Undibacterium sp. 5I1: one gene and its partner. The protein of the gene in region 1 interacts with the protein of each later gene in a pairwise test. Links are inferred from orthologs where the notes say so. Each region holds a gene or a part of one and is shown on either strand. Other genes may lie near its edges.

Evidence for each region.
Region 2: the proteins of aceE (region 1) and nth interact in binary tests that used the Escherichia coli proteins (3 or more experiments, as listed by UniProt). The link is inferred for Undibacterium sp. 5I1 from one-to-one orthologs.

The regions. Positions count from the first base shown.
Region 1 is NZ_JAVIWI010000001.1:1,706,975-1,710,941, reverse strand. Bases 22-3,308 are described here. They hold aceE (pyruvate dehydrogenase (acetyl-transferring), homodimeric type), read left to right. Parts: upstream 22-402; coding sequence 403-3,108; downstream 3,109-3,308. Other genes in these bases: aceF (dihydrolipoyllysine-residue acetyltransferase), read left to right, coding at 3,210-3,308. Outside these bases: more of aceF, read left to right, coding at 3,309-3,967. UniProt on the Escherichia coli protein: Component of the pyruvate dehydrogenase (PDH) complex, that catalyzes the overall conversion of pyruvate to acetyl-CoA and CO(2).
Region 2 is NZ_JAVIWI010000001.1:1,267,487-1,271,575, reverse strand. What follows is about bases 741-3,683. They hold nth (endonuclease III), read left to right. Parts: upstream 741-1,859; coding sequence 1,860-2,507; downstream 2,508-3,683. Other genes in these bases: RGU72_RS05730 (DUF1841 family protein), read left to right, coding at 3,552-3,683; RGU72_RS05735 (malonic semialdehyde reductase), read right to left, coding at 2,786-3,367; rsxB (electron transport complex subunit RsxB), read left to right, coding at 1,147-1,821; RGU72_RS05750 (polyhydroxyalkanoate depolymerase), read left to right, coding at 741-955. In the rest of the region: more of RGU72_RS05750, read left to right, coding at 1-740; more of RGU72_RS05730, read left to right, coding at 3,684-3,980; RGU72_RS05725 (cytochrome c), read right to left, coding at 4,049-4,089. UniProt on the Escherichia coli protein: DNA repair enzyme that has both DNA N-glycosylase activity and AP-lyase activity. The DNA N-glycosylase activity releases various damaged pyrimidines from DNA by cleaving the N-glycosidic bond, leaving an AP (apurinic/apyrimidinic) site.

The DNA of each region.
Region 1 (3,967 bases):
TAAATTATGCGCTGTGTTGCTGGAGAACATTGACTCGCTGGAGATATTAAAAGTTTGAAAATGAATGTCCAATGGTTATGTGCCTCCAAGCCAAAAACAGGCTAGGAGGCACATAACCATTGGACGTCTAATTTTTACAGTGTGGGACTTACGCCAAACCGCCCCAGCTTAGATTACTGTCGTCATCGCGACGCCTTGCCAAGACAATTTTACGTAAGTCCTAAGTTATATTGCACCGCAACCAAAATATCACATTATGAAATCAAATATCGCTATTTGAAAAATTAAAAACTGCTGTTAAAATACCTCCGCAAAGAATTATTATGATTTAAAAACAAGCACTAATTTGTCGATACGCCACCGCGCTTCGCTTCGAAAGCGCATTATCAGGAGACCCAGCAGATGTCAACTTCTTCACCCCAGATCGACCAAGTTTTGGCGCAAGCCGTCAATGATCCCGATGTTATGGAAACCTCCGAGTGGCTTGACGCGCTGGAGTCTGTGATCGATAAAGAAGGTCCGGAAAGGGCGCACTATCTAATGGAGCGCATGGTGGATCTGGCACGTCGTCGCGGTGCCCATATCCCGTTTTCCAGCAACACGGCTTATGTCAATACGATCCCGGCCCACCTGGGTGAGCATTGCCCCGGCAATCTGGAAATTGAAGAGCGGTTGCGCTCTATGATGCGTTGGAATGCGATGGCAATGGTAGTTAAGGCCAATCGCGTTGATGGTGATCTGGGCGGTCATTTATCCAGTTTTGCCTCACTGGCTAATATGCTGGGTATTGGCTTCAACCATTTTTGGCATGCGCCGACCGAAGATCACGGTGGCGATTTACTGTATATCCAGGGCCATTCATCTCCAGGTATCTACGCCCGCGCTTTTTTAGAAGGCCGTTTAACCGAAGATCAACTGATCCATTTCCGTCGCGAAGTCGATGGCAAGGGTTTGTCGTCGTACCCGCATCCAAAACTGATGCCAGATTTTTGGCAGTTCCCAACTGTATCAATGGGCCTTGGTCCCTTAATGGCGATTTATCAGGCACGTTTCCTGAAGTATCTACATGCACGTGGTATCGCTGATACTGAGAAGCGTAAAGTCTGGGCATTCTGCGGTGATGGTGAGATGGATGAGCCAGAATCTATGGGTGCGATTGGTATGGCGGGTCGCGAACAACTGGACAATCTGGTGATGGTCGTCAACTGTAATTTGCAACGTCTTGATGGTCCGGTACGTGGCAACGGCAAGATCATTCAAGAGCTGGAATCAGATTTCCGTGGCGCAGGCTGGAATGTGGTGAAAGTGATCTGGGGTAGCGGTTGGGATGAGTTGCTCGCTAAAGATAAAGACGGTATCTTGCAAAAAGTCATGATGGAAACTGTCGATGGCGAGTACCAGAATTACAAAGCCAAAGATGGCGCTTATGTTCGTGCGAACTTCTTTGGCAAGCATCCCAAGTTATTGGAAATGGTCAGCAAAATGTCAGATGACGACATCTGGCGCCTGACTCGCGGTGGACATGATCCCCACAAAATTTATGCTGCATTTAAAGTGGCACAAGAAAATAAAGGGCAACCGACCGTAATCTTGGCCAAGAGTATTAAAGGTTTTGGTTTTGGTAAATCGGGTGAAGCACGTAACACGGCGCATAACACCAAAAAGCTGGACGATGAAGCGATTAAAGCAATGCGCGATCGTTTCCAACTGCCAATCGCTGATGCAGATTTGCCAGGTATTCCTTTTTATAAACCTGCTGACGACACGCCAGAAATGCAGTACCTGCAAGCACGTCGTAAGGCGCTCGGCGGCTATTTGCCACAACGCCGTCAAAAAGCCGATGAAGAACTGATCGTCCCTGAGTTGTCGGCATTTAAAGCGATGCTGGAACCGACCGCTGAAGGTCGTGAAATATCTACCACTGCCGCGTATGTACGTATTTTGACTGCCTTATTACGCGATGCAAGCTTGGGGCCGCGTGTCGTACCAATTATGGTCGATGAGTCCCGCACATTTGGTATGGAGGGCTTGTTCCGCCAGATCGGTATCTTCAGTCAGGTTGGTCAATTGTATGAGCCAGTCGATAAAGATCAGGTGATGTATTACCGCGAAGATAAAGCTGGTCAGATTTTGCAAGAAGGGATTAATGAAGCGGGTGGTATGAGTTCATGGATCGCCGCTGCGACCTCATACTCGACCAACAACCGCGTGATGATTCCGTTTTATACCTACTACTCCATGTTTGGTCTGCAACGCGTTGGTGATCTGGCGTGGGCCGCCGGGGATATGCGTGCTCGCGGCTTCTTGTTAGGCGGTACCGCCGGCCGTACCACTCTGAACGGCGAAGGCTTGCAGCATGAGGACGGTCACAGTCATGTATTAGCTTCGACCATACCAAACTGCGTACCTTACGATCCGACGTTCGCACATGAAGTCGCGGTCATCATGCATGATGGTTTGCGCCGTATGGTCACAAATCAGGAAGATGTGTTTTACTACCTCACGCTGATGAATGAGAACTACAGCCATCCGGGACTGAAAGAGGGACAAGAAGAAGGCATCATCAAAGGTTTGTACCTGTTGCAAAAATCCGAGAGCGTGACCAAGCACCGAGTACAACTGATGGGCTCTGGCACGATACTGCGCGAAGTGATTGCTGCAGCAGAATTGTTGCAAAATGATTTTGGTATCGCGGCTGATGTCTGGTCTGCACCAAGCTTTACTTTATTAGCCCGTGATGGTCAGGATGTAGAACGTTGGAATATGTTGCATCCAACGGCAGAGCCGCGTGTGGCTCATATTACGCAATGCTTAAAAGATACGGCAGGTCCGATAATCGTTTCTACCGATTACATGCGTACCTTTGCGGAACAAGTACGCGCCTTCATTCCAAAAGGTCGTAGCTACAAAGTCTTGGGTACGGATGGTTTTGGTCGGTCTGACAGCCGTGCAAAATTGCGTGAATTCTTTGAGGTCAATCGCTATTTCGTGGTGATCGCTGCACTCAAAACCTTGGCTGATGAAGGTGTGTTGTCTGCCTCTGTTGTTGCCCAGGCTATTGAAAAGTACGGCATCAACGCAGACAAACCTAATCCGGTCACTGTCTAAGTTAACTGGGTTAATTTAGTTACCTAAGTAAGCATGAGCAAAGAAGGGCGCACTCAGCAAGTGATGCGCCTCTCTCAAATAATTTACGCGGAGCGAAAACTATGAGTGCGATTGAAGTCAAAGTGCCGGACATCGGCGATTTCAAAGAAGTAGAAGTGATTGAATTGATGGTCAAGGTTGGCGATACCATTAAGGTTGATCAATCATTAATCACGGTCGAATCAGACAAAGCCAGTATGGAGATTCCCTCCAGCCATGCTGGCGTCGTGACAGAAATTAAAGTGAAAGTCGGCGACAAAGTTGCCGAAGGTTCTTTACTCGTTGTGGTTGAGGCGTCTGGCGATGTTGCTCCGGTAACTGCTCCGGCAACTACTCCGGCAGCTGCGCCAGTAGCAGCAACCGTACCGGCAGCTCCAGTTGCATTAGCACCCGCGCCAGCACCAGCTGCGCCAGTTGCCGCCGCTGCGGTTGAGGTACCAGCTAGCACAGCGACAACATCAACTCCTGTCAGCAATGCCGATGGCAGCAAGCCACATGCATCACCGTCAATCCGAAAATTTGCGCGCGAACTTGGCGTTGATCTCTTGCGCGTGCAAGGTAGCGGACCTAAAGGCCGTATCTCGCAATTGGACGTGCAAAACTTCGTCAAAGGCATTATGGCTGGTAGTACAGCAGTATCGGCTGTTTCTGCTCCGGCAAAAAATGGCAGCGGTGTTGGTCTCGATTTGTTGCCTTGGCCCTCACTGGATTTCAGCAAATTTGGTAGCACCGAATTGTTGCCTTTGTCCCGCATCAAAAAACTCAGCGGCCCTAATCTGCATCGCAACTGGGTGATGATTCCGCACGTAACGCAGTTCGA
Region 2 (4,089 bases), 440 kb from region 1 along the record:
AAATTTACCTGAAAAAGAACTGGCAAAGTTAAAGCAGCCTAAAGTCTTGTTGGTGGCTCCACTGTCTGGACATCATTCCACTTTGCTACGCGATACCGTGCGTGGCCTGCTGTCGCAGCATGATGTGTATATCACCGACTGGATTGATGCTCGTATGGTGCCTTTAAGCGATGGTGCTTTCCATTTACATGACTATATTTATTACGTACAAGATTTCATCCGTCTGCTAGGACCTGATGTGCATGTAGTTTCTGTGTGTCAGCCAACCGTGCCTGTACTGGCTGCTATCTCACTGATGGCAACAGCCAAAGATCCTAAATTACCAAAAACCATGACCATGATGGGCGGTCCGATAGATCCACGCAAATCGCCGACCCAAGTCAATGATCTGGCAACGGAAAAGAAATTCTCTTGGTTTGAAAATACCGTAATTTATAGCGTACCCGCCAATCATCCTGGTTACGGTCGCAAGGTTTACCCCGGCTTTTTGCAGCATGCTGGATTTGTTGCAATGAACCCTGATCGCCATGCACAAAGTCACTGGGATTTCTTCCAACATCTGATGAAAGGTGATGACGAGTCTGCAGAGCAACACCGTAAGTTTTATGATGAATACAATGCGGTATTGGACATGCCAGCTGAATACTACTTAGAAACCATTAAAATTGTTTTCCAAGATTTTGATTTACCAAAAGGCACCTGGGATGTGGAAGGTAAATTAGTTCGTCCACAAGATATCAAAACCGTTGCACTGTTCACAGTTGAGGGTGAATTGGACGATATTTCCGGCGCTGGTCAAACTCAGGCTGCACATGATTTGTGTAGTGGAATTCCTGCCAAGATGAAACAAGATTTTGTGGCACCAGGATGCGGTCACTATGGTATTTTTGCTGGCCGACGCTGGCGCGAAGTCATCGCACCGAAGATTGCAGAATTCATTAAAGAACACTCTTAATTTGCCTATATCCAATTAGCAAGGTGTAATAACATCAATCCGGCAAGTATTTGCAGGCGAAAAAAGCCTGCAAATACTTGCCGGATTTTTTAGTCTTTTCAAAATCGATTCTGATTATTTGATTATTTTTTTATGTGCATCGTATTTAGACGGATAATGAGTGCTTCCGTTGATGCAAACATTTCCAGCTTGTGATTCCCATACTCAATCTTGCCGATCAAATAGAAGATCTATTGCCGCAAACTCAGTGTACTAAGTGCGGTTACCCAGCATGCCGCCCTTATGCCGAGGCGATCGCCAATGCCAGCGCCAATTACAATCAATGCCCACCCGGCGGCCAGGAAGGCATACGGCGCTTAGCCAACTTACTCGGCAAGCCCGTGATTGCCCTGGATGTCAGCCACGGACACGAAAGGCCAAGACCTGTTGCCTTAATTGATGAAGCCTACTGCATTGGATGCACACTCTGTATCCAGGCTTGCCCGGTCGACGCCATCATGGGCGCGGCCAAACAGATGCACACGGTATTGCCGATGTTGTGCACTGGATGTGATCTGTGCGTCGCGCCCTGCCCGGTTGACTGCATCAGCATGGTCGAGCTTACGCCGGGCAAGACTGGCTGGGACGCATGGTCGCCAGAGCAGGCAAATCAGTCGCGCAAGGCGTATCACTTCCGTCAGGATAGACTCAAAAAAGAACAACAAGAAAATGACGACAGACTCGCCTCCAAAGCAACGGCTAAGTTAAACGCCTTGATGGATGAACCCACGCTAACTCCGGAACAAATCGCTGATCGTGATCGCAAAAAGGCCATCATCACTGCTGCGATAGAACGCGCACGCCTTAAAAAGCTAGAGTCAAACTAAGTCCTAAGCTCAGATCAAAATACAAATCCAGACCCGACATGAACGCAGCCAAACGCCAGATTATTTTCAGCCGTTTTAAAGAGCAAAATCCGCATCCAACCACTGAGCTGGAATACACCAGTCCGTTTGAGCTCTTGATTGCCGTATTGCTATCGGCGCAATCCACCGATGTGTCTGTCAACAAGGCCATGCGCAAGCTGTATCCGGTGGCTAATACGCCAGAAAAAATATTGGCGCTGGATGTCGATGGTCTAATTCCTTATATTCAGACCATCGGTTTGTTTCGCACCAAAGCTAAAAATGTTATCGCCACCTGCCGCATTTTGATTGAAGAACATCACAGTGAAGTTCCCAAAGAACGTGCTGCATTAGAGGCATTGCCAGGCGTCGGTAGAAAAACGGCGAATGTCGTGATGAACACCGCTTTTGGTGAGCCAACCATTGCGGTGGATACGCACATCTTTCGTGTGAGTAATCGTACTGGCATCGCGCCGGGCAAAAACGTCGATATTGTCGAAGAAAAATTACTCAAATTTGTCCCGACAGAATTCAAACTCGATGCGCATCACTGGCTTATTTTGCATGGGCGCTATACCTGCCTGGCACGCACACCCAAATGCTGGAATTGCATGATTGCTGATTTATGCGACTACAAACATAAGACACCGTTACCCAAAGGCGCTTAAAGCTCAACCAGGCGGAAGCCGCAGGGAAGGAAGTGATCGCGGATAGAAACGACATCGATCAATGATGCCATCGCAAGGCTATACGCTTCCACATACTCCCTATTATTTTCATAAAAATACCTTGATTGTCCAATGATTAATTGGACAATATAAATATACTACCCAAGGGTATTTTATTTAACCCACAAAAAAACGCAGAAACCACATTGTTAAATGTGCTTCTTGCGCTTTTCTCGCCACAAAAAAACAGCCGAGATATTGACCGCGTCAATAACGCTTTAAACGATCTTGCAAGCTTCCTCAAAATCCAGACGTGGCGAACGTGGAAATACTTTTGCGATATCGCCATAACCAAGATTGCAAATGAAATTGGCCTTGACCTCCGTGCCAGCGAAGAAGGTCGCATTGACTTTATCCGGATCAAAACCCGACATCGGGCCGCAGTCCAAACCGATTGCCCGTGCCGCCAGCATCAGATAAGCGCCTTGTAATGACGAGTTGCGAAATGCCGTCGCATCAATCAAACCCTGATTGCCGACAAACCAAGAACGTGCATCCGCGTGCGGAAATAACTTTGGCAGTTGTTCATAAAACGCCATATCCATACCGATGATGGCGGACACTGGCGCAGTCTTGGTTTTCTCCACATTGCCTGGTGCCATGCAAGCGAGTAGCTTGGTTTTTTCTTCTGTACTTTTAACAAAAATCACACGTGCGGGTGAACAATTTGCCGAGGTCGAGCCCCATTTCATCAAATCATAAATCTGCTGCAATTGAGCGTCGCTTACAGGCTTGTCCAGCCATTCATTATGGGTGCGGGCTTTGGTAAATAAGGTATCCAGATGTTCGGTAGTCAGCATGGTGTTTCTCCTGTTGATCGATAAAAGCACAGCGAAAGCTCACGTGGGCAGTCCAGTGTTGGCTGCGGTATCGCAGCGCTTTCTGAAGCGTCCTATGGCTGGCGAATGATACTCCAGACCAAACCTCAATTCGACAAACTCAAATAATCGTACAATAAGGGCATTCTCGATTTTATTGCCTGCCATGTTCACCCCAAGCCAAGACGATGTACGCCGCTTTTTTTGCGAGACTCACCGCAAATCTCATGCAAGAGAAATTTTAACCCCGCTCGAAAGTATTGCCGCCGACTGGATCAATCAGCATCCTGAATACCACGAGGTATTTAGTGATCTGGATTCCGCCTTGGCCGCCGATTACAGCGTCATGCAAGGAGAGACGAATCCCTTTTTGCATTTGTCCATGCACTTAACGATCAGCGAACAAATCTCGGTAGATCAACCTGCAGGCGTGCGGTTCGCATTTCAGCGTCTGGCGCAAAAAACCAACTCCGAACATGACGCCCATCATCAGATCATGGAGTGTCTGGGCGAAATGATCTGGACTTCGCAACGCACAGGCATGCCGCCCGACGGTGCGGCGTATATCGACGCTTTAAATCAACGCGCACGCTGATCCAATCTCACATAAAAAAAGCCACGACGACCGTGGCTTTTTTTTTGCATCAAGCAAACAGACGATACTTATTTCTTCATCACCAGGCTACCGGGCAAGCTGCTCAGAT